DNA from 3 places in the Caballeronia sp. ATUFL_M2_KS44 genome. Region 1 is predicted to be linked to each of the others. Evidence: predicted binding sites of a transcription regulator. Region 1 holds the regulator's gene; each other region holds the start of a gene.
What was found. Region 1 encodes FliA, which starts transcription of late flagellar genes. Its sites were predicted from a motif close to CTAAAGTTTNNNNNNNNNNNGCCGNTA; they were not measured.
Positions count from the first base shown of each region.

Region 2: a site for FliA is predicted at 2,261-2,287, ahead of NCR39_RS00420 (flagellin domain-containing protein). Genes of this name have one in related genera too.
Region 3: a site for FliA is predicted at 3,301-3,327, ahead of NCR39_RS09690 (DUF4088 family protein). Genes of this name have one in related genera too.

Region 1 is NZ_JALQEA010000028.1:195,122-203,204, reverse strand. It holds gene NCR39_RS13555 (thiamine pyrophosphate-binding protein) at 1-1,593, opposite strand, end outside; gene flhF (flagellar biosynthesis GTPase FlhF) at 1,945-3,678, shown strand; gene NCR39_RS13545 (MinD/ParA family ATP-binding protein) at 3,671-4,588, shown strand; gene NCR39_RS13540 (RNA polymerase sigma factor FliA) at 4,609-5,340, shown strand; tRNA gene NCR39_RS13535 (tRNA-Arg) at 5,482-5,557, opposite strand; gene NCR39_RS13530 (c-type cytochrome) at 5,843-6,748, shown strand; gene NCR39_RS13525 (UvrD-helicase domain-containing protein) at 6,814-8,083, opposite strand, start outside.
Region 2 is NZ_JALQEA010000006.1:82,041-90,123, reverse strand. It holds gene NCR39_RS00425 (HAD family hydrolase) at 1-2,158, shown strand, start outside; gene NCR39_RS00420 (flagellin domain-containing protein) at 2,385-3,209, shown strand; gene fliD (flagellar filament capping protein FliD) at 3,369-4,820, shown strand; gene fliT (flagellar protein FliT) at 4,845-5,144, shown strand; gene NCR39_RS00405 (sodium:calcium antiporter) at 5,271-6,281, opposite strand; yybP-ykoY riboswitch at 6,386-6,558, opposite strand; gene NCR39_RS00400 (ABC transporter substrate-binding protein) at 6,756-8,083, shown strand, end outside.
Region 3 is NZ_JALQEA010000016.1:276,454-284,536, forward strand. It holds gene NCR39_RS09665 (FadR/GntR family transcriptional regulator) at 1-447, shown strand, start outside; gene NCR39_RS09670 (CreA family protein) at 732-1,211, shown strand; gene NCR39_RS09675 (helix-turn-helix transcriptional regulator) at 1,273-2,100, shown strand; gene NCR39_RS09680 (AzlC family ABC transporter permease) at 2,279-2,950, shown strand; gene NCR39_RS09685 (AzlD domain-containing protein) at 2,947-3,270, shown strand; gene NCR39_RS09690 (DUF4088 family protein) at 3,412-4,176, shown strand; gene NCR39_RS09695 (ATP-dependent helicase) at 4,189-6,279, opposite strand; gene NCR39_RS09700 (hypothetical protein) at 6,490-6,747, opposite strand; gene NCR39_RS09705 (hypothetical protein) at 6,818-7,234, opposite strand; gene NCR39_RS09710 (RNA-binding S4 domain-containing protein) at 7,542-7,769, shown strand; gene NCR39_RS09715 (MATE family efflux transporter) at 7,960-8,083, shown strand, end outside.

The sequences.
Region 1 (8,083 bases):
ATCGAACGCGGGCATGAACTGGTCCGTCGTCTCGACGAGTTCGCCGTGCGCCCCGAACGCGCGCGCATAGGCGGCGAAATCCGGGTTCGTGAGTCCCGTCCCGTGCACGCGATGCGGATAGTGCCGCTCCTGATGCATGCGGATCGTGCCGTACTGCGCGTTGTTCACGACGACGAAGATCACCGCCAGTCCGTACTGCATCGCCGTGGCGATTTCGTGGCTCGACATCATGAAGCAGCCGTCGCCGGCGAACGCGATCACCGTGCGCTCCGGATACAGCGACTTCGCGGCGATGGCGGCGGGCACGCCGTAGCCCATCGCGCCGCTCGTCGGCGCCACTTGCGAGCGGAAATGCCGATACGAATAGTGCCGATGCAGCCACGTCGCGTAATTGCCCGCGCCGTTCGTCAGGATCGAATCGGCGGGAATCGTTTCCGCGAGCTGGCGCATGATTTCGCCGAGCTGAACGTCGCCCATCATCGGCTTCGGCTTGCGCCATTCGAGATACGCGGCGTGCGCGGCTTCGGCGCTTCCGGCCCAGGGCACGTTGGCGGGCGGTTCCAGAGAGGCCAGAAGAGACGCGATCTCCGGCATGCCCGAGACGATCGGCAAATCCGCGCTATAGACGCGCCCGAGTTCCTCCGCGCCCTGATGCACGTGGATGAGCGTCTGCTTCGTCTTCGGGATGTCGAGCAGCGTGTAGCCGCCCGTCGTCGATTCGCCCATGCGCGGGCCGAGCACGAAGAGCACGTCGGCATCGCGCACGCGCGCGGCGAGCGCCGGATTGATGCCGAGGCCGACATCGCCCGCATAGTTCGGATGCTCGTTGTTCAGCGTGTCCTGAAAGCGGAACGCGCAGCCCGCGGGCAACTGCCAGCGCTCGATGAAGCGCGCGAAGTCTTGCGTGGCGTCCTGCGTCCAGCCGCTGCCGCCCGCGATCACGAACGGCTGCTTCGCATTCGCGAGCGTGTCGCGCAGGCGTTGGATCTGCGCCGCCGAAGGCGATGCCGCCACGCGCTGATATCGCGGCGCGGCGGGCACGGCGTCGCAGGCTTCGGTCAGCATGTCTTCGGGCAGCGCGAGCACGACCGGCCCCGGACGCCCCGCCGTCGCGACATGAAAGGCGTGACTCATGTATTCGGGCACGCGGCGCGGATCGTCGATCTGCGCGACCCACTTCGCCATCTGCCCGAACATGCGCCGATAGTCGATCTCCTGAAACGCCTCGCGATCCATGTGGTCGCGCGCGCATTGGCCGATGAGCAGGATCATCGGCGTCGAATCCTGATACGCCGTGTGCACGCCGATGGACGCGTGCGTCGCGCCCGGGCCGCGCGTCACGATGGCGACGCCCGGCCGGCCGGTCAGCTTGCCGACCGCTTCGGCCATGTTCGCCGCGCCCGCCTCGTGGCGGCACACGATGGTCTCTATCTGGCCGGTCTCGTCGTGCAGCGAATCGAGCACGGCGAGAAAGCTCTCGCCGGGCACGCAGAACACGCGCTCGACGCCGTGATGCACGAGCGCATCGACGACGAGACGCGCGCCGGTGGTTTGAGAGGAAGCGGTCGAAGCGGGGGAAACATCGGACGCCATGCGTAAAAGTCTCCTGTCGGTGCCGGCCAGCGCTCGGCGTCGCTGACCTGGGTCGCGTGAAAGCGGGTTGTCGGTTCTTCCGGCGCGGCTGCGCGCCGCGCGAGCGCCCTACAGCTTACGCCGCGACGCGCCGCCGTGGACGCCGCCGGAAGCGGAATCTTTTTCCGCGACGCGCTCGCCGAACGCGTCGCTGCCGTCCATCAGCCGAAATACCCCTTTTTCACACCCTTTATCCAGCGATAGGCGAGGCCTCAAGTTCGCAATAATGGCTTCACTGAAAAGCGGACACGACGAAACATCCGGCGGCGTCCGCCTCGCAAAGATCGCAGTTATTCCTCATCGGGGGCAAGTTTGAACATTCGTAAATTCATTGGCGCGAACAGCCGCGACGCACTGCGACAGGTTCGGGAAGCGCTCGGCCCCGATGCAATCGTGTTGTCGAACCGTACCCTCGACGACGGTTCCGTTGAAATCATGGGCGTCGCGGACAGCGATATCGCGTCCATTTCGCCCGCAGCGGAGCAGGCCGCATCGGCACCCGCGCCGTTTGCAAGCGCCACGCCGCGCGCCGCGCTCGCGCAGGCGGCGGCCGCTGCGGCCAAGCCGGCCGCGTCGAATCCGTATGCAAGCGGCGATGTGTTCTCGTCCGTGTTCGGCGCGAATACCGACGCCGACGACGAATCGCCCGCCGATGACGCATCGCGCACGATGGCCGATTCGAATCCGTGGCTGATCGAGCATGCGCGACGCATCGCCGAACAGGCCGCGACGCCGTCGAGCCGGCCGCTGTCGGCATCGTCGGCGATTGCGCGCGGTCTCGGCGTGCCCGTCGCGCCGAAAGCACCGGCCATCGACAAGCCCGAACCCGCGATCCACGCCCAGCGCCAGCCCGCGCCGGCGAAGATCGACACGCCCGAGTGGGCGCGCGAAGCCGCGCAGGTCGCCGCACGCCGCGCCGCGCAGAAGATCAACGCGAGCGCGCCGCAAGTGGACGCATCGCCGGCGGTGAACGTGCCGGCTGTATCGGCGGAAGGTGCGTTCGATGGCTTGCCCGCGAACGCGGCGGCTGTCGTCACGGAAGCGATCCGTGCGCGCATGGAGCAGGTCGTCAACGAAACCGTGATGAACGAGCTTTCGTCGATGCGCGCCATGATGGAAGAACACTTCTCGGGTCTGCTCTGGAGCGACCGCCAGCGCCGCACGCCGAGCGACGCCGTGCTGACCAAGCGTCTTTTCGCCGCCGGCTTTTCGGCGCAACTCGTGCGCATGGTCATCGACAACATGCCGGAAATGCAAAGCGCCGAGCACGCGATGGAATGGGTGCAGCAGGTGCTCGAATCGAATTTGCCGGTGATGGCGAGCGAAGACGCGCTGATGGAACGCGGCGGCGTGTTCGCGCTGATGGGCCCGACGGGCGTCGGCAAGACGACGACCACCGCGAAGCTCGCCGCGCGCTGCGTGATGCGCTTCGGCGCGAGCAAGGTCGCGCTTCTGACGACGGACAGCTACCGGATCGGCGCGCACGAGCAACTGCGCATCTTCGGCAAGATTCTCGGCGTCTCGGTGCATGCGGTGAAGGACGCGGCGGACCTGCAACTCGCGCTCTCCGAACTGCGCAACAAACACATCGTGCTGATCGACACGATCGGCATGAGCCAGCGCGATCGCATGGTCTCCGACCAGATTTCGATGCTGTGCGGCGCGGGTCATCCGGTGCAGCGCATTCTGCTGCTCAACGCGACGAGCCACGGCGACACGCTCAACGAAGTCGTGCAGGCGTACAAGAGCGCGGTCGATCAGCCGCCGCTCGCCGGCTGCATTCTGACCAAGCTCGACGAAGCGACGAATCTCGGCGGCGTGCTCGACACGGTCATCCGCTACAAGCTGCCGGTGCATTACGTATCGACCGGACAGAAGGTGCCGGAGAACCTGTACGTCGCGACCAAGCGTTTTCTGATCAAGAGTGCGTTCTGCATTCCGCGCGACGGCTCGCCGTTCGTGCCGCAGGACGAGGAAGTGCCGGCACTGCTCTCCGCATTGTCCGCGCGCGCGACGGCCGAACTTCATGAGGTTCGCTTTGGATAAGCTCGTGCTCGACCAGGCTGAAGGCCTGAGACGGCTTCTCACGCGTGCAGGTTCGCGCGTGGTGGCGGTCGCGGGCGGACCGGCGGGCATCGGCTGCACGTCGGCGGTGGTGAATCTCGGCGCGGCGCTCGCCGTGCATGGCAAGGATGTGCTCGTCATCGACGAGCGGCAGAACAGCGCATCGGTGACGCGCATGGCGGGGCTTTCGGATTCGCAGGCGCTCGCCGCGGTGATGTCCGGACGGCAAGCGCCGCAGGACGTGGTGACGCGCACGCCGCTCGGCTTTTCGCTGATCGCCGCGCCCCGCGACGAACGCGTGAGCCACGATGCCGCGCAGTGTCGCGCGCTGCTCGACGGCCCGGCGGACATCGTGCTGATCGATGCGCAGCTGGATCGGCATGGCGCGTTGTCGTCGCTCGCGGCGCAGGCGCATGACTTTCTGATCGTGACGCGCGTGGCCGCGGCGGCGATCACCGAGGCGTACGCGTGCATGAAGCGTCTGCATTACGCGCATGCGATCGGCCAGTTCCGCGTGCTGATGAATCATGTGCAGAACCCGGCCGATGCGGCGGTCGCGTTCGAGAACCTGTCGGGTGTGGCGAGCCGGTATCTGGCTGTGTCGCTCGTGCAGGCGGGATATGTGTCCGAGGATGCGCGCGTCGCTCGGGCGAGGGAGCTCTCGCGCTCGGCGGTGGAAGCGTTTCCGGCTACGGCTGCGGCACGCGATTACCGCCAGATCGCGGCGGAGCTTCTGCACTGGCCGATGCGGGCCGCGCCTGGTGCGCGCGACGCGGAAGCCGGAGACGATGCGCGGTTTTTGGTTGGCGAGTCTGACAAGGGCGGGCGGGAAACGGTGCGCAGAGCGCCGGCGTTTTCCGGCCATGCATTGAGCAGTACGGCGTCGATGTGATCAAGACAAAGGTGACCCAGATGTACAACGCCCAAGGCAAACTCTCGCAATCCGACGTGCTGACGCGCTATGCGCCGCTCGTGCGTCGACTGGGGTTGCAACTCGTCGCCAAGATGCCGGCGAGCGTGGATCTCGACGATCTGATTCAGGCCGGCATGATCGGCCTGATGGATGCGGCGAGCCGTTACAAGGAAGATCAGGGCGCGCAGTTCGAAACGTACGCGAGCCAGCGGATTCGCGGCGCGATGCTCGACGAACTGCGTGCGAACGACTGGCTGCCGCGCAGCATGCGCAAGACGTCGCGCGAGGTGGAATCGGCGGTGCACAAGGTCGAGCAGAGCCTCGGCCGGTCGGCGAGCGAGATGGAGATCGCCGAGCACATGCAGTTGCCGCTCGACGAGTACCAGTCGATGCTGCAGGACTTGCACGGCAGCCAGTTGATCTATTACGAAGACTTCGATCGTTCGGCGGATGACGAGCCGTTTCTGGATCGATACTGCGTGGATCGGTCGGACCCGCTGTCGGCGTTGCTCGACGATAGCTTGCGCGGCGCGCTGATCGAGGCGATCGATCGCTTGCCGGAGCGGGAGAAGCTGCTGATGAGCCTCTATTACGAGCGCGGGCTGAATCTGCGGGAAATCGGCGCGGTGATGGAAGTGAGCGAGTCGCGCGTGTGCCAGCTGCATAGCCAGGCGGTGGCGCGGCTGCGGGCGAAGTTGCGGGAGCAGGAGTGGACGGGCGTGGAGGCTTGAGCTTTTAGCTCAGGTTTCGTGGCTTGGCGCGGCGGCTGGGGTCTTGGGTGACTCGGCCGCTGTTGGTTTACGAGCGATGCAGGTTTACGCTCGGGTTGTTGGCAACTGGTGGTCAGCGCGTCGGCTGTTGCACGACAAAGATGGCGCGCCCGGCTGGGATCGAACCAGCAACCCCTGCCTTCGGAGGGCAGTACTCTATCCATTGAGCTACGGGCGCATCGGCGGAAGGCCTTGCTTGCAGGTGCCGAAAGGCGACAGCAAGACCCATGCGAATCCGAGAGAATACCTGTTTTCCGCAGATCCGTCCATCGCGCAGGGTTCGGCGGGCCGCGCGGCATCGGCGAAAATGCGGGTAAACGCCCGCTACACGCCTCGCCGCCCCTGCGCCTTCCGTTAAACGTTCCGTCTATAATCGACCGTGCCCTTGGCGACGCAAAGGGCAAAGCCGTAGCCGTCACGCTGTCTGAACCGACTCAATCAAAAAACGGGAGACGAGACAAGCATGAGCGAAGCCCCCCACGGAGCCCCGATCAGAACGCCCGGCCAACTCATCGCGGCGGTGATCGCGGGGTTCGGCATCCCGGTCGCCATCATCATTCTGCTGGCCGTCTACGTCGATTCCTCGACGCGCACCGGCGCCGGCACCAACATCGACGCTTCCGTCGTCGAGCGCATCGCGCCCGCCGCGAAGGTCGATATCCGCGACGCCAACGCGCCCCGCGTCTACAAAACCGGCGAGGAAGTGTTCAAGGCCGTCTGCTCCACCTGTCACGCGACAGGCACAGCCGGCGCACCCAAATTCGGCGATTCCGGCGCGTGGGCCCCGCGCATCGGCGAAGGCTACGACACGCTGCTGCACAACGCGCTCAACGGCAAGGGCGCGATGCCCCCGCGCGGCGGCACCAGCCCCGACGATTACAGCGACTTCGAAATCGCGCGCGCCGTCGTCTACATGGCGAACAACGGCGGCGGCAAGTTCGCGGAGCCGGCGCAACCGGCATCGGGCGCGGCGGCATCGACGGGCGCGTCGGCTCCAGGATCGGCATCGGCTCCGGCGGCTGCTTCGGGCGCCACCGAAAACGCGCAGGCCGCTGCCGCCGTCGCCGCGCTGGCGTCCGTGCCGCAGACGGCATCGGCTCCGGCTGCGGGCGCGCAAAGCGCGGATGCATCGCAAGCGGGCAAGGCGCTCTACGAACAGGTCTGCCAGGCGTGTCACGCGGCGGGCGTGCTGAACGCACCGAAGTTCGGCGATAAAGCCGCCTGGGCGCCGCGCCTCAAGGATTCGATGGATACCGTCTACAACTACGCGCTGCACGGCAAGGGCGCGATGCCGCCGAAAGGCGGATCGAATGCGCCGGACGCCGACGTGAAAGCCGCCGTCGATTACATGGTGAACGCGTCGAAGTAACGTCGCGGCGATAGAAAAAACCCTGCGCACGCATCACGCGTCGCAGGGTTTTTTTCGGGCGTCGATCAGCCCTTTTGCAGCATCGCCTTCAGCATCGCCATCCGGTCTTTCGGCGACAGCGGCGCTTCTTCCGCGGTCGGCGGCGGCGCATCGTCGAGCAGCATTTCGGGGATGAAGCGCGACGGCTCGCACACCACCGTCTCCCGCGCGCGCTTGCGCTTCTTGCACCAGTTCAGATGCAGACTGCGCTGCGCCCGCGTGATCGCCACGTACATCAGCCGGCGCTCTTCCTCGATGCGCGCATCGTCGACGGGACTGTCATCGTCCGAATTCCCCCGATGCGGCATGATGCCTTCCTCCACGCCCACCAGAAACACGTGCGGATACTCCAGCCCCTTCGACGCATGCACCGTCGAAAGCCGCACCGCGTCGGGATCTTCGTCCTTGCCTTCGAGCATCGACATCAGCGCGACGGTCTGGATCAGGCCGAGCAGATTCTTGCCGTCGTCGGAGAGACCGTCGGCGGTGTCGTAGCCGGTCTGTTCCGTTTCGGGCGACGCCTCCGGCTTCGTGCCCTTGCGCTTCAGCCACTCGCAAAACTCCAGCACGTTCTGCCATTTCGATTGAGCCTGCCGCTCGTCGAAGGCATCGTAGAGATAGGCTTCGTAATGGATGGCTTCCATCATGTCGTCGAGCACGGTGGTCGCCGGATCGCGCGCGGCGCGGTCGGACAGGCGGCGAATCCACTCGCAGAACGTGCGCAGCGGTTCGACCTGACGCGCCGACAGCCGCGCCTCGATGCCGCCCATGAACACCGCTTCGAACAGCGACACCTTCGCCGCGCCCGCGAACGCGCCGAGCGCTTCGAGCGTCGTGTTGCCGACGCCGCGCCGGGGCGTCGTGATCGCGCGGATGAACGCGGGATCGTCGTCGGGATTCGCGATCAGCCGCAAGTACGAAATGATGTCCTTGATCTCCGCGCGATCGAAAAACGACTGCCCGCCCGACAGCACATACGGAATGCGCTCGCGCCGCAGCACCTGCTCGAAAATGCGCGCCTGAAAATTCCCGCGATACAGAATGGCGTAGTCGCGAAACGCTGCGCGCCGCTCGAACTTGTGCGCCGACAGCCGGAACACGACGGATTCGGCTTCGTGCTCTTCGTCGTTGCAGCCGGTGACGGTGATCGTGTCGCCCATGCCGTGCTCGGACCACAGCTTCTTCTCGAAGAGCTTCGGATTGTTCGCGATGACGTTGTTCGCCGCCGTCAGAATGCGCACCGTCGAGCGATAGTTCTGCTCCAGCTTGATGACGTGCAGCTTCGGAAAGTCCTTG
Region 2 (8,083 bases), on a different contig from region 1:
CGAAGAAATCTACGCGCAATGCGCGCCGGGCGCCGACGAGCTGATCGTGCGCGAACTGGCCGAGCGCGAAGTCCAGAAGGAAATCGAGATCGGCTTCGCGTTCGAACCCGTTCTCGCGTTGATGCGCGAAGCGAAAGCGCGCGGCCTGGCCGTGGCGATCGTCAGCGACACTTACTACAACGAAGCGCAACTGCGCCGCATTCTCTACGCGACCGCGCCCGAACTCGAAACGCTGATCGATCACGTGTTCTGTTCGTCCGCGTTCGGCTTCGGCAAGTCGAACGGGCTGTGGCCGAAAGTCATGGCGCGGCTCGGCATGACGCCGTCGGACATTCTGCATACGGGCGACAACCCCGTGGCCGACTATGCCGTGCCGGCGTCGCTCGGCATCGGGTGTATCCATCTCTTGCAGCGCGACGGTGAAGCCGCGAAGGCGGAACGGCAACGGCTCATCGCGGCGCGTCTTCTGTTTCCCGCGATCCGCTCGACGCAAGCCGCGCCGAGCCTCTTTCACGGCATGAAGGCGCAACAGCTTTCCGTGGAGCAAAGCGCGGACGAACGCGTCGGTTATTGGGCGCTCGGGCCGATCATTTATGCGTTCGCGCGCTTCGTGCTCGGCGAGCATCGCGAACTGAACGCGAGCGGCAAGCCGCACAAGTTCGCGTTTCTCATGCGCGACGGCCATCTCGTGCGGCTCGCGTGCGAAGCCATGTCGAACGAATCGATGGGCGCGCCGGTGTATCTGAGCCGCTTCACCGCGGTCGCCGTGTCGTTCGATAGCGCCGAGAGCATCCAGCGATATCTCGTGAAGAACGCGGCGTCGCATCCGCTGCATGTCATTTGCGATCAGATGCTGATGCCGCCCGAGCTGAAGAAGAAGGTGCTCGCGCGCGCGACGAAGTCGAAGCATGCGGCGCAGGAATTCTGCAAGCTGCTTTCCGAGCGCGCGACGCAGAAGATCATCATCCAGCAGTCGAACGCGCTGCGCGCGCGGCTCTTCCGCCACTTGCAGAACACGGTCGGCCTCGCGCGCGGCGATACGCTCGTGCTCGCGGACCTCGGTTATTACGGCACGATCCAGCACGCCATCCGCGATGTCTTCAAGCGTCATTTCGACGTGGAAGTCATCGGCCGATACTTCGCCTCGCTCGATTCGCCGGGCTCGCACCTCGACCGCAAGGCGCTCATCGATTCGAGCTGGACCGAGGAAAACGTCGTCGAAACGCTGATTGCGCATATCGGCGATTTCGAGCAGATGTGCGCGGTCAACTCGGGCAGCGTGATCGCCTACGAAGAGGACGGCACGCCGATTCTCGCCGACGTCAAGAAGGGCAGCATGCAGCTCGACACGACGAAGGTCATCCAGGAATCCTGCCTGCGATTCATCCGCGACGTCGAAGCCACGCCCGCCATTCACCTGCCGGAACTCACGCCGGAACGGCTGCGCGTGACGGCGGCCATCGAACTGGCGCGGCTCGTGTATCTGCCGGAGCACGAGGAGATCACGCGCAGCGCGAAGTCGCTGTTCGAGCTGAACGTCGGCACGGATATCGCGTTCGACGTGGCCAACGTCGATGCCGGCATCAAGGGCCTGCGTCAGCGCGGACCGTTCTATATGCGCAGCATCGGCAAGGGCTTCAGAACGGGCTATCCGTCGGAGATGCGCTATGCGGGCATCGACCAGGCGATCTTCCTGATGGCGCTGCGCCGTCACCGGCTCGACTTCACCGTCGACGATACGTCGTACCGGCGGCTCGACGTGCCCGCGCTTTTCGTGCGCGGCAACGAAAGCGCGACGCAGAACGTTTCGGCGCGTGCGACTTACGACGGCTTCTATTCGGTCGTGCTGCCGCGCTCGCAATTCGATACCGCGCTGATGATCGGACGCGAACTGAGCTGGATGCAGCTCGAATCGGCGACGACGTTTTCAGCCGAGTATCTGGATTCGAATGCCGAATTCGATCGGCAGCGCACGCTCGAAGCCGGCAGCGAAATCATTCTCGACGGCATGGAAGAACGTGAACCCGGCATTTATCAGGTTTCACCGAACGGACTGATTTATTTGCCCGCGGCCACTGAAAAAACACCGCAAGTCGTGCGGCTGATTTTCCGTCCGCTCGCCAAAGCCGCCGTCTCGCAAATGCCTCACGCGCTGTAACCTTTCTTTCCCCGCCGTAATCCATCCAACTACCGCAGGAAGGGCCGAGAGCCGCTTCCTGCGGCCTTCCGCGCGAATCTGCGCAACGCATCGAATAGCCCCCTAAAGTTTTTTTCGGGCGGCCCGATAACCTAAGGTAAGGCGGTCAGCGTAACTTCTTAAACAGCGCGACGCCGTAACTGATGTAAGCCTTAAAGGCGCCACACTTTAAAGAGGGATTCAAGTCATGTTGAACATCAATACCAATACGCTGTCGCAAGCTACGCAAAAGAACCTGGCTGGTTCGCAAAGCGCGCTGTCGTCGGCTATTAACCGCCTTTCGTCGGGCAAGCGCATCAACAGCGCGGCTGACGACGCAGCGGGTCTCGCGATTTCGACGAACATGACGTCGTACGTCAACGCGCTGAACCAGGGCGTGTCGAACGCGAACAACGCGATCTCGATGATCCAGACGGCTTCGGGCGGCCTCAGCTCGACGACGGACAACCTGCAACGTATCCGCCAGCTGGCCGTGCAAGCAGCCGACGGCTCGCTCTCCGACACGCAGCGCGGCTACCTCCAGACGGAAGTGACCCAGCGTCTCGGCGAACTGGACCGCGTTGCGAACCAGACGACGTTCAACGGCCAGGCCATGCTGTCGGGTTCGGTTTCGTCGGTGTCGTTCCAGATCGGCGCAGTGGCGAACCAGACGCTGAGCGTCGACTTCGGCAGCGTCTCGATGGGCTCGACCGGCCTGTTCGGTTCGGTCAGCGTCGACATCTCGACGGCAAGCGGCGCGCAGAACGTGATCGGCTATGTCGACACGGCTCTGAACACGGTCAACACGCTGCAATCGACCCTCGGCGCTGAGCAAAACCGCTTCACGTCGGCTGTCACCAGCCTGCAATCGCAGTCGACCAACCTGTCGGCAGCGCAATCGGCCATCACCGATGCGGACTTCGCGCAAGAAACGGCGAACCTGTCGAAGGCGCAGGTGCTGCAGCAAGCGGGCATCTCGGTTCTCGCGCAAGCGAACTCGATGCCGCAGCAAGTGCTGAAGCTCCTCGGCTAAGCGCACTCATCAACCCCGCTGCGGTATGAGCGGGGTTTTTGCACGACTGGGAGGCTTGCCTCCCAGCTTTCGTTAGCGGCGCGCCCGGCGCGAAGACGTTCGATGCGCCGCTCACGAAAGCTCGCAACTTGAATATAGGCAGTCTGTCCGGAGCATCCGATGACCACCACCACCTCGACCACGAGTTCGTCCGACGTCAGCGCCACGCTGGCCGCTGCAGCGCAGTCCATCATCAGCGGCGCGACCAATTCCAGTCTGGATGTCTCGTCGCTGGTTTCTTCGCTCGTCACCGCCAAGACGACCGCCCAGGCCACGCAGATCGCGAACAAGACGTCGAGCGACAACACGCTGCTCTCCGCCGTCTCGCAGATCAAGTCCGCGCTGTCTTCCATGCAAAGCACCTTGTCCGGCCTGGCCGACGGCTCCGCGCTCGCGGCGTACACGGCGACGGCGAGCGGCAGCGGACTCACGGCGACCGCCGGCACGAGCGCGGTCGCGGGTTCGTATCAGATCACGGTGAACAACGTGGCGAGCGCGCAGAAGATTTCGTCGACGGCGCACGCCGCCACCGACACGTTCGGCACCGGCACGCTGACGCTGAGTCTCGGATCGAGTTCGATGAACCTCACGCTCGACGGCACCAACACGCTGTCGAGCATCGCATCGTCGATCAACACGGCAAGCGACAACCCCGGCATCAGCGCGACCATCGTGACCGGCACGGACGGCCAGCATCTCGTGCTCGCGTCGAAGAACACGGGCGCCGCGAACACGATTTCGGTGACGGCGGGCACGGGCGTCGATTCGTCGCTTTCGTACGGCACGGGCAGCAGCAACTACACGCAGACGTCGCCGGCGCAGGACGCCTCGCTCACCATCGACGGCACCGCCGCCACGAGTCCCACGAACACGCTCACGACCGCCATCGGCGGCGTGACGCTCAATCTCACGTCCGCGGCTGCCGGCAGCACGCAGACGCTGACGGTCGCGTCCGACACGACCACGGAACAAAGCTCGATCAAGGCGTTCGTCGATGCGTACAACTCCTTCGTGAGCCAGGCCGCCGCGCTGTCGTCCTTCGACTCGACGAAGAGCGCCGGCTCGCAAGGCGGCGTGCTGCTCGGCGACTCGATGCTTCAAAGCATTCAGAGCACGCTCGCGAACATCGTGACGAGCGGCGTGAACTCCACGTCCGGATCGACATCGGTGACGACGAACCTCGCGTCGATCGGCATCGACCTGCAGGACGACGGCACGCTGTCGATCGACTCTTCGACGCTTTCGACCGCGCTCTCGAACAGCCCGACGCGCGTGCAGCAGCTCTTCAACCCGACGAACGGCATCGGCACGCAGCTCAATTCGAAGGTCACGTCGTTTCTGCAGACGGGCGGCATCATCGATACGCGCACGACGGCGCTCAATGCCGACCTGAAGAGCCTGACCGATCAGACGAACACGTTGCAGACCTACGCCGACAGCCTGACCGCGCAATATCAGGCGCAGTTCACGGCGCTGAACACGCTGATGGCGTCCATGCAGAGCAACACGACGTATCTGACGCAGCTTTTCGGCGGCACGAACAGCGCGGGCGCGCTCGCCACCAACAAGTAAGCGCCGAATCGCACGGAGTAAGAAATGAGCCAACAGGAATTGCTGACCAACGCGATGGCGCTCACGCACGCGATGGCCGCGGCCGCCGCTGCGGGAGACTGGATCGAAGCGGCGCGCGTGGCCGAAGTGCGCTCGCCGATCATCATGCAGTTGCAGAACGATCACGAACCGGCGACGCTGCAAGCCGCGCGCGACATTCAGGCGCTCGATGCATCGCTCATGCAGACGGCGGAAGCCGCGCGCATGTCGCTGGGCCGGGGCTTTCGCGAAGCGAGCGCGCGCATCGACGCGGCGAGCCGTTATCAGCAGGCCGCGCGCCTTTAAATTTTTTTGGATCGACGCCGATAAACAATCAACAACAAGAACAACGCGTCGATGTCATGACGCGCTGCTTCGACCTCGATGCCCGCCTTGCGCGGGCATTTTTCTTTTCGGCGCGGGCATCGGGAATCAGCGTCCGAGCGTCAGCGTCAGATAAGCCGCGTACAGCACGCCGTTGCCGAGCAGCGCCCACAGCGCGACGCCATTGCCGCGCGCATGAAAGCGCAGCCACGCCGCCGCCGCGAGCGTGATCAACACGCCGGTCAGCACTTCGATGCGCGGCTCCCACGGCGTCAGCATGATGCCGATGGCGGGCAGCAACGTGCCCTGAAACACCATCGCGCCGGTGATGTTGCCGAACGCGAGCGTGTCCTTCCCTCTTCGCGCCCACAGAATGCTGTTGACCTTCTCGGGCAGCTCCGTCGCGATCGGAATGATGATGAGCGACAGCAGCAGCGCCGATACGCCGAGCGCCTGCGACACGCCTTGCACGCCATGAATGAAGCCCTTCGCGCCGCCGACGAGCAGCACGATGCCGATCAGGAACTGCAGCACGATCGAGCCGAGACTGGTCTTGAGTCCCACGCGCGAAATGAAAAGCGCTTCGGGCGCTTCGGTGCCGTGACCGCTATCGACGAGATTCGCCGATGCGCGGAACGTCGCGATCACATAGATCACATAAAGCGCGACGAGACCGGCCGCGAAGAGCGCGCGCACCTGCCACGCGTGATGCGGGACGAACATCGCGCCTGCCGCGATCAGAAACGCCACGAGGAAGAAGTTGAGATCGCGCGTGAAGCCCGTGCGCTCCGGCATGATGACGCCGCGCAAGCCGCGCGATTTCATGATGGCGAGCGTCATCAGGCAAGTGGAAAGCGTCGCGAGCATGAGCGGTGCGCCGAGAATCGCGCCGACGCCGATCTCTTCGTTGACCGCGCGGCTCGCGGTGCCGCCCAATAGCGCGATGATCGGCACCGTGGTTTCCGGCAGCGCCGTGCCGACCGCCGCGAACAGCGATCCCGTCACGCCTTCCGAAATGCCGAGCCGCTCGCCGAGATGCTCGAGCGCGTTGGTGAAAAGCTCGGATGCGACGAGGATGATCGCGAGCATGAACGCGAGTTCGATGAAGAGCATCGTCATGCGGCACCCCGCATCGAACGATGAGATTCGGGCATCACGCATGCGCAAATGCGGACGCAAAACAGGAATGGATATTTTGATTGTGGGGACACGACGATGATTCCACGGCCGGACGTCAGCGAACCATGATGCGCGACGCCCGTCCGGCCAGGAACGGCATGGCGCATCAATGGTCTCGCCAAACCGGACCGGTCGAACGCGCCACGGCAGTAGAGCCGAGGATGTTGACGCGTTCTCCTTCGCGACGGAAGGAAGGCTACTCCCCAAAGACCGGGGCAGTGTAGCGTGATGCGCCGTCTTCGGCAAGCCGATGCCGCCGCGCGAACGCATAACGGTATGCGCAATGCTTCGTTGTCGCCGATTGTTTCGTTGGATAAGCTACGCGCGCGGGCGCGGTGCTTGCTCGCATCGCGCGTCCGACGCCTTTCAAGCAACAAGAACACCGATGTGTGACCGAGAGTCACGGGAGATCTCATGCGCCTCAACCGCTTTACAGCCGCATTCGCTGTCGTCTTCATGGCCGCGCCGATGCTCGCGATGGCGAAGCCCCTCACCGTCTGCACCGAGTCGAGCCCGGATGGTTTCGATGTCGTGCAGTTCAATTCGCTCGTGACGACGAACGCTTCCGCCGATGTCATCTTCAACACGCTCGTCTCGTACGACGAAGCCGCGAAGAAGGTCGCGCCGTCGCTGGCACAGAAGTGGGACGTATCGAGCGACGGGCTCACGTACACGTTCCATCTGCGGCCGAACGTGCAGTTCCAGACGACCGATTACTTCAAGCCGACGCGCCCGCTCAATGCAGACGACGTCGTCTTCACGTTCGAGCGCATGCTGTCGGACAGCAATCCGTGGCACAAGGTGGCGGGCGCGAGCGGCTTTCCGCATGCGCAATCGATGGGTCTCGTGAAGCTAATCAAAGCCGTGACCAAGGTCGATGATCAAACCGTCAAGTTCGAACTCAACGAGCCGAACGCGACCTTCGTGCCTATCCTCACGATGGGCTTCGCATCGATCTATTCGGCGCAATACGCGGACCAGTTGCTGAAGGCGAACAAGCAGCTCGATATCAATAGCAAGCCTATCGGCACCGGACCGTTCGTGCTCAAGAGCTATACGAAAGATGCGGTGATTCGCTACGACGTGAATCCTTCGTACTGGGGACCGAAGCCGAAGATCGATCGCCTCATCTACGCCATCACGCCCGATGCGTCCGTGCGCGCGCAGAAGATCAAGGCGGGCGAATGCCAGATCGCGCTGTCGCCGAAGCCGCAGGACGTGCTCGATGCGAAGAAGGACAAGTCGCTCAAGGTCAGCGAAACGCCCGCGTTCATGACCGCGTTCGTCGCGCTGAACACGCAGAAGAAGCCGCTCGATAACCCGAAGGTGCGTCAGGCGCTGAACATGGCGTTCGATCGCACGACCTACATGAAGACCGTGTTCGACAACACCGCGACGCCTGCGGTGAATCCGTATCCGCCGAACACGTGGAGCTATGACAAGAGCGTGCAGGCGTATCCGTATTCGGTGGATCGCGCGAAGAAGCTGCTTGCCGATGCGGGCTTGCCGAACGGCTTCGAAACGACGATCTGGGTGCGTCCGAACGGCAGCGTGCTGAATCCGAATCCGAAGGCAGGCGCCGAGTTGCTGCAAGCCGATCTCGCGAAGATCGGCGTGAAGGCGCAAGTGAAGGTGATCGAATGGGGCGAGCTGATCAAGGAAGCGAAGCAGGGTCAGCACGACATGCTCTTCATGGGCTGGGCCGGCGACAACGGCGATCCGGACAACTATCTTTCGCCGCT
Region 3 (8,083 bases), on a different contig from region 1:
CGTCACGGCCTCGAAACGCTCGCGACCGCCTACGCCGCCGAGCGCGCGACCGAAGCCGATCTCGCGCGCATCGCCGCTGCGTTCGATGCGCTACAGGCCGCCGTCGCCGAGAAAAGCGCGCGCATCGCGGAGAAGGATGCGGCGTTCCATCTGGCCATCGCGGACGCGACGCACAACATCGCGCTCGCGCATGTGATGCACGGGCTGAATGAACTCGTGCGCGAATCGATGCTGAGCTCGCATCGTCTCGTCGATTACGACGACGAAGTCGAAGCCGACCTGCTCGCCCAGCATCGCGCGATGCTCGATGCGATCGTCGCCCGCGATCCCGCGCGCGCCCGCGACTGCGCCGGCGCGCATCTGGACTACGTGCGCGCGCTTTATCGCGACCGGCCGGCCAGACGAACGCGCAGCCGCCTTTCTCACGATGACATGACCAATCCGTAAGCCCGCGTAATAGACGATAGGACTTCACCTACACGCATTTCGGACGCACACGGCTAACGCGCGCTTCGCGGCTCCGCGATACTGGAACCGTCTAAAACAACATGAGCAAGGAGGACAACATGCCTTATCTTCTCGGATGGCTGCTCGGTGTGCCGGTCGTGGTGCTGGTGATCCTGTATCTGATCTTCCATTGAAGGTTGGAGGGCGGCCGCAAGACCGCATCAAAGCGAACGAAGGGCGTCGTTACAATACGACGCCCTTTTCTTTTTCCCTGAAGGATTGCGATGAACCGCGCCGCCCGTTTTGCAGCAACCGCATCGCTCGTACTTTCGCTTGGCGCGACCGTCGCGCACGGCGAGGAGATTGCGAGCGTCAACACGAACTTCCGCATCACCGGTTCGGACCGAGTGAGCGTCGAGGCTTACGACGATCCGCTCGTCGGCGGCGTCACGTGCTATGTGTCGCGGGCGCGCACGGGCGGCGTGAAGGGCACGCTCGGCATCGCGGAAGATCCGACGGAAGCGTCCATCGCGTGCCGTCAGGTCGGGCCGGTGAAGTTCGCCGGGCCGCTCAAGCAAAAGAGCGATGTCTTCACGGACCGCATGTCGTTCATCTTCAAGACGCTGCATGTCGTGCGGATCGTCGATGCCAAACGCAACACGCTCGTGTATCTGACGTACAGCGACCGCATTGCGAGCGGCAGCGCGAAGAACAGCGTGACGGCCGTGCCGGTGCCGGAAGGCACGGCGATCCCGGTGAAGTGAGCGCGGCTCGCGGGCCGGCGAAGTTGTAAACTGAACGATTCGCCTTCGACCGAGCCACGCCATGAACGCTCCGCGCTTTTCCAACGCCGCACGCTACTGGCGCTCGCCGCTCGTGCCGGACGCGGACATGGTCACCGCCGAGTACTACGACCACGAGTTCACGCCGCACTGGCATGACGCGTACACGGTGCCCGTCATCGAAGCGGGCGCGGAATGCTACGACTATCGCGGCTCGCGCTACGTGGCCGAAGCGGGCTCGGTGCCGGTCATCAATCCGGGCGAACTGCATACCGGCGCGCGTGCCGTCGATGCCGGATGGCGGTATCGCGTGTTCTATCTGCCGGTGCCGTTCGTCGAAGGCATCGCGCGCGAGATGTCGCCGCGCGCCGCGTCGCCGTGGTTCGCCGCCGAGATCATCCGCGATGCCGATCTGGCGCGGCGCCTCGTGATCGCGCATCGCGCGCTGGAAAACGCGGGCGACCGCGCCGATCCGCTCGCCGCCGAAACCGCGCTCGTCGATGCCGTCAGCACGCTGCTCGCGCGCCATGCGCTCGAGAGGCCATCGGCCGCGCCGCCCGCCGCCGACGCCGCGCGCGTCGCCACGATGAAAGCCCGCCTCGCCGACGATATCCTCGAACCGGTCACGCTCACGGAACTCGCGCGCACGGTCGGGCTTTCGACGTTCCATGCGGCGCGGCTTTTCACGCGCGAGACGGGGCTTGCGCCGCACGCGTGGCGCAATCAGTTGCGCATCGTGCGGGCGTTGCCGGCGTTGCGCGCGGGGGCGTCCATCGCGGATGTCGCGGCGGCCAGCGGCTTCACCGATCAAAGTCATTTCACGCGGCATTTCAAGCGCGCGTTCGGCGTTGCGCCGGGACGCTGGCGCTAGTTTTCCCACGACGCGACCGCAAGAACGTACAAGCCAGCAAGGGCGGCGTTGGCTTATCCTCCGCCATCACGTCGTATCGGCCGGAACGGTTTCCGGCCAGCAGGAGGAAACAATCTTGACCGCAGCATCGCCCAACGCCCTCAACGAATTCGCCGCCGGCGCACGCGACACCATTCCGATGATGATCGGCGCCGCGCCGTTCGGCGTCATCTTCGGCACGCTCGTCACCGCGAGTCCGCTCGCGCTGTGGCACGGCCAGTTCATGTCGCTCGCGGTGTTCGCGGGATCGGCGCAATTCATCGCGGCCGGCATGATCGCGGGCAACGCGAGCTTCGCGGTGATCTGGGCGACGACCTTCGTCGTCAATCTGCGGCACGTGCTCTATTCCGCGACGCTCGCGCCTTACGTCGCGCATCTGCCCGCGCGCTGGCGCTGGGCGCTTGCCGGCCTCATGACCGACGAAGTCTTCGCCGTCGCGTACGCGCATTATCAGAAGCGCGCGGCGGGCGAGATCGGCCCGCATTACTTCTTCGGCTCCGGCGTCGCGATGTATCTGAACTGGCAGGCGTGGACGCTCGTCGGCCTCTTCTTCGGCGCGGCGTTTCCGGGGCTCAAATCGCTCGGGCTCGACTTCGCGATGGTCGCCACGTTCATCGCGATCATCGTGCCGCAGCTCGTCGCGCTGCGCTTCGTGGCGGCGGCGCTCGCGTCGGGCGTGCTGTCGTTCGCGTGGCAGGACTGGCCGTACAAGCTCGGGCTGCTGGCGGCGGTGCTCGTGGGCGTCGCGGTCGGCATGATGCTGACGATGCTCGAAGCGAAGCCTCGCCTCGACAAGGAGCGCGCGCAATGAACTATGTCGTGCTGATTCTCGGAATGGCGCTCGTCACCTATCTGATCCGCGCCGCCGTGTTCGTGCTCGGCGAGCGGCTCGCGTTTCCGCCCGTCGTGCGGACCGCGCTCGGCTTCGTGCCGGTGACGGTGCTGACCGCGATCATCGTGCCGATGACCGTCTCGCCGCACGGCAACGGCGCGGAAATCACGTGGCGCAATCCGCAGCTCGTGGCGGCGGCTGTCGCGGTTATCGTGTGCGCGTTGACGCGGCGCGCGCTGCTGACCATCGCCGTGTCGCTCGCGGTGTTCTTCTTCTGGCAACTGGTCGTGCTGCGCTAGACATCGCAGCCTCGCGCCTTTCAAATACCCCTCAAGTTTCCGGCTCCCGCGCCGATATCAGAAACGAATGGCCTTCCGCTTTTGCGGCGGGCCGACAGCATTTCCCGCCCAGGCCACCCCAGCGCGGAACCGGAAACCAACATGCGTCAAATCACCCTTTCGCTTCGCGACGAAACGATCGCTTCGCTGCAACGCGATTTCGAGGCGTTCCTGCGTCTTTCGCTCAAGCTCGATCCGCAGTTCATCACGCCGTCGTTCGAGGATTTTCTGCGCGCGAAGCTGCTCGACAACGACACGCCGCTCACCGAGCAAGCCGTGCAGCGCATGCTCACGCACGGCCAGTACGCGTGGGCGAAGCGCGCGCTCGACAAGGAGTTTCCGGACGTCGTCGAAATTCTGATCCGTCAGGCGGCGGAGCACGGCTTCGCGTTCGCGATCCGTTCCGACTGGAGCGCCGAGGATCTGCTGAAGGCGTCGCGTGCGTGGGCGACGGCGATCGTCACCGAGGCAAAGGGCGACGAATCGCAAGTGGACGTGCTCGCGTCGCAGATCAAGTCGGCGGCGGCGGATATCCGCGAGGTCGAGGAAAAGATGCAGACGCCCGCGTGGCGTCTCGCCGATTCGCTGCGCCAGCGCGTGTACGAAGGGAAGATCGCGGTGGAAGCGAACGTCGGCTCGGCGGCGCGCGAGAAGCTCGGCGAACTGCGCGCGCTGCTGCGGCTCGCGATTTTCTACGGATCGGTGCAGAAGCAGGAAGCGCAGCAATTGCTCGAATATTTGCGGTCGCTGCGGCCGGAGCTTTTCATCGACGAGCCTTACGACGGCTTCACGCGCTTCGCCGCATGGCTCCGAAGCATTTTCGGCAACGCGCCGCGCGTGCCGAAACCCACGCGGGCGTCGCGCTGAGCGGCCCGCGCCCTACTCCCACATTCCCTTCAGCCGCGCCGCGATATCGATCTTCGCTTTCGCGGCGGCCGCGAGCCCCGCTGCCGTCGGCGCGGCGGCAACCGGCGCCGGCGGCCAGGCGGCGGCCTCGAAGTTCTGCATCAGATGCGGCGGGATGAAGCGCGTACGCTGCGCCCACACGTGCCGGTCGCCGAGATTCGTCTGGTTGTGCACGTAGAAGCGCTGCGGCGTGATGATGTGCAGGTCTTCCTTCGCGCGCGTCATCGCGACATAGAGCAGGCGGCGCTCTTCGTCGATTTCCTCTTCGCTGCCCGTGCCGAGATCGGACGGAATGCAGCCGTCCACGCCGTTCAGCACGAACACGTTGCGCCATTCCTGGCCCTTCGCCGAGTGGATGGTCGACAGAATCAGATAGTCCTCGTCGATGAGCGGCACGCCCGATTCGTCGCTCGTCGCGTCGGGCGGATCGAGCGTGAGTTCGGTCAGGAAGCGCTCGCGCGTCGGATACGTGGACGCGATGCTCTCCATCTGCATCACGTCGCCGATGCGGATGGCCGCGTCCTCGTGATTGCGTTCGAGGTGCGGTTCGTACCATCGGCGGATCATTTCGAACTCGGCGGGCCAGCCGGACTCGCGCCCGCAGAGCTTCGCCATCAGCGCGACGAAACGCGGCCAGTCTTCGCTCGCGCGCGCGGGCGCCTGAAAGCCCGCGATTGCGTTCGATGCCACCGCGTCCGGCGCGCTCACGCTGTCGAGCAGGCGCCCCGCGATCGCCGGGCCGACGCCCGGAAGCAATTGCGCGACACGAAAGCCCGCGACGCGATCGCGCGGATTCTCGGCCCAGCGCAGCACCGCGAGCACGTCCTTGACGTGGATCGAATCCAGAAACTTCAGTCCGCCGAACTTCACGAACGGAATGTTCTTGCGCGTCAGCTCGATTTCGAGCGTCGCGCTGTGATGCGCCGCGCGAAACAGCACCGCCTGCGACTTCAGCTTCATGCCGCCCTCGCGCGCCTCCAGCACTTTCTCGACGACATAGCGCGCCTGATCCGCCTCGTCCGCGACAGCGACGACGCGCGGCTTCTGCGCCGATGCCTTGTCGGTCCACAAGTCCTTCGTGTAGCGCTCGGCGGCGAGCCCGATGACCGCGTTGGACGCTTCGAGAATCGGCTGCGTCGAACGGTAATTGCGGTCCAGCGTGACGGTCGCGGCGGGCGGCGTGAAGTGCTGTGGAAAATCGAGGATGTTGCGCACCGTCGCGCCGCGAAACGAATAGATGGACTGCGCATCGTCACCGACGACGGTCAGGCCGCGCCCGTCCGGTTTCATCGCGAGGAGAATGGTGGCCTGCAGGCGGTTCGTGTCCTGATATTCGTCGACGAGCACGTGATCGAAACGGCTCGACAAATCTGCGGCAATCGCCGGCTCGGCCGCGAGATGCGACCAGTAGAGCAGCAGGTCGTCGTAATCGAGCACGCTTTGCGACTGCTTCGCGCCGACGTACGCGGCGAACAGGCGCTTCAGGTCGGCTTCCCACTCGCGGCACCACGGATACCACTGGTCGAGCACGGTCGCGAGCGACGCGCCCGTGTTGACCACGCGCGAGTAAATGCTGAAGCACGTGGATTTCGCCGGAAAGCGCTTTTCCTTCGACGACAGCCCGAGTTCGTGCCGCACGAGGTTCATGAGATCGGCGGAATCTTCGCGGTCGTTGATGGTGAACGACGGCGCGAGCCCGACGATATCGGCGTAATCGCGCAAGAGCCGCGCGCCGACGCTGTGAAACGTGCCGGACCACGTCAGGCCCTGCGCGATGGCGCTTTTGTTGCCGAGCGCGTTCGTCGCGATGCGCGTCACGCGCCGCGTCATTTCGAGCGCCGCGCGCCGCGAAAACGTGAGCAACAGAATGCGATGCGGGTCCGCGCCCTTCACCAGCAAATGCGCGACGCGATGCGCGAGCGTGTTCGTCTTGCCCGATCCCGCGCCCGCGATGACGAGCAGCGGCCCGCCGCAGCGGCCGGGTTCGTCGACGCCGAATTCGACGGCTTGCCGCTGCGCGTCGTTGAGTTTCGCGAGATACGCTGCGGCGGCTCGATCCTGAATGGGCGGCGCATCGGCGGCGGTGTCGGCGGCGGTGTCGGCGGGGCTGTCGGGAACGGTGAGCACGGGAATGGACGGCGGATGGAAGCGACGCGACACTGTATATCCATACAATGCGCGCGTGCAACCCTTTGTCGGCGCTCGCCTTTTGGCCCTAAAAAGCAAACGGCCCGGGCAACTGGCCCGGGCCGTCTCTGCGTCGAATCACACGCGTCAGTCCGCCTTCTTGGCGTCCTTCAGCTTCGCGTCCGCTGCGGCTTCGTTTGCTTCGGATTGCGATTCCGTCTTCTTCTTGTCGGCCTTCGCCTGCGCGACAGTGGCGTCCTTGTCGGCTTCGGCCTGCTTCTTCGCGGCCTTCTTGTCGGCGTGCGTCGCCGGAGCGTTGGCCGTTTGCGCGATCGATGCCGCGCTCACGCTCGCCAGCGCGCCCGCGACGAGCGCGGCCAGCAGTGCATTCGTGCGTCGTGTCATGGTGTCCTCCCGTTGGTGGCTGCCGCGAAGTCCCGGCCGGGAGCCTCGCGGCTTGTCTCAGTCCGGCAGCTTAGTGCTGCTCGCCCTGATCCTTCGGCGCGTGGTCGGCCGCGGCGTTCAGATCGTCCTTCGCGGTTTCCTTGTCGGCCTTCTTGTTGATTTTCGCGTTGCGCACTTGCTGCTTGTATTGCGCCTTGGCTTCCTTGTTCGCGGCCTTCATTTCGGCCTTGGATGCCTTCTTCGACGCGCGATATTCCGCGTTCGCCTGCGCGTCGGCGTTGCGCTTTTGCACCAGCGGATCCTGCGATGCCGGCGCGACCATGTTCTGCGGCGGCGGCGACATCGGCTGCTGGGCCTGCATCGAGACCTGGCCTTGCGCGTCGGCGCCCGGCGCGGCCTGCATCGGCTGGGCGGTCTGCGCGTGCGCGGCAGTGGTGGCGAGGGCCGCGAAAGCGGTACTGATCATCAGAATTCGAGCCTTAGTCATGAGCGATTCCTCTCTTTTGGTAGCGCGAACGCGTGGCTTCAGGAGAAGCGCAGCGCACGACGCTTGTCGTTTCGAAGATGACCGAAGCTGCATCGATCAAACTGAGAGACCGGGCGATCACCCGTCGAGTTTCACGAAATCAGTCACTGTTACCGACCGTTTCACTTGGCTACATTTCCCGCCGGTCCCGCCGCTGAATGGATCGAACCGGCTTTCCGTTCGATCGTTCGCGGTCCACGAAGCAGGAGCACGACGCGTACCCGATGATTTATGATGGCTGTCTTTGCACCGCTCTCCCCCGCCCGCCATGCCCCAGCTTCACTTCACCCTCACGGGCGACTTCGTCGAACTCCACAACCTGCTCAAGCTGATGGGCCTGGCCGACAGCGGCGGCTCCGCGAAGGCGCGCGTCGCAATGGGCGATGTCACCGTCGACGGCAAAGTGGAACTGCGCAAGACCTGCAAGATCCGCGCGGGCCAGGTGGTGATGCTCGACGGGCAGAAGATCCGCGTGCGCGCGCCCGCCGCCGAGTGAGCGCAGCGCTTGCGCGAAAGCGCCGCCGGATTGTCAAAACCCGGCCATAACAGGACGCGTCATCGACATGCCGCGCGCCACGCAATAAGCTAGTCGTCTTTCGTTCGGGTTTCAGCGCCCCGGTTCAAGCCTTTCGAGCGTGGACCGCGCCTGGCCGTTGCCGCCCGTTCCCGCTCAGTTTCCTTCGATCATGCAATCGCACACCACGCGCGTGAAGAACGCGCAACACGCGCATCAGGGGCCGCCGACGCTCTCGCGCCACGCCGTCGATACCGCGCGCCTCGCCGCGCCGCTCGCCATCGCGCAGCTTTCGC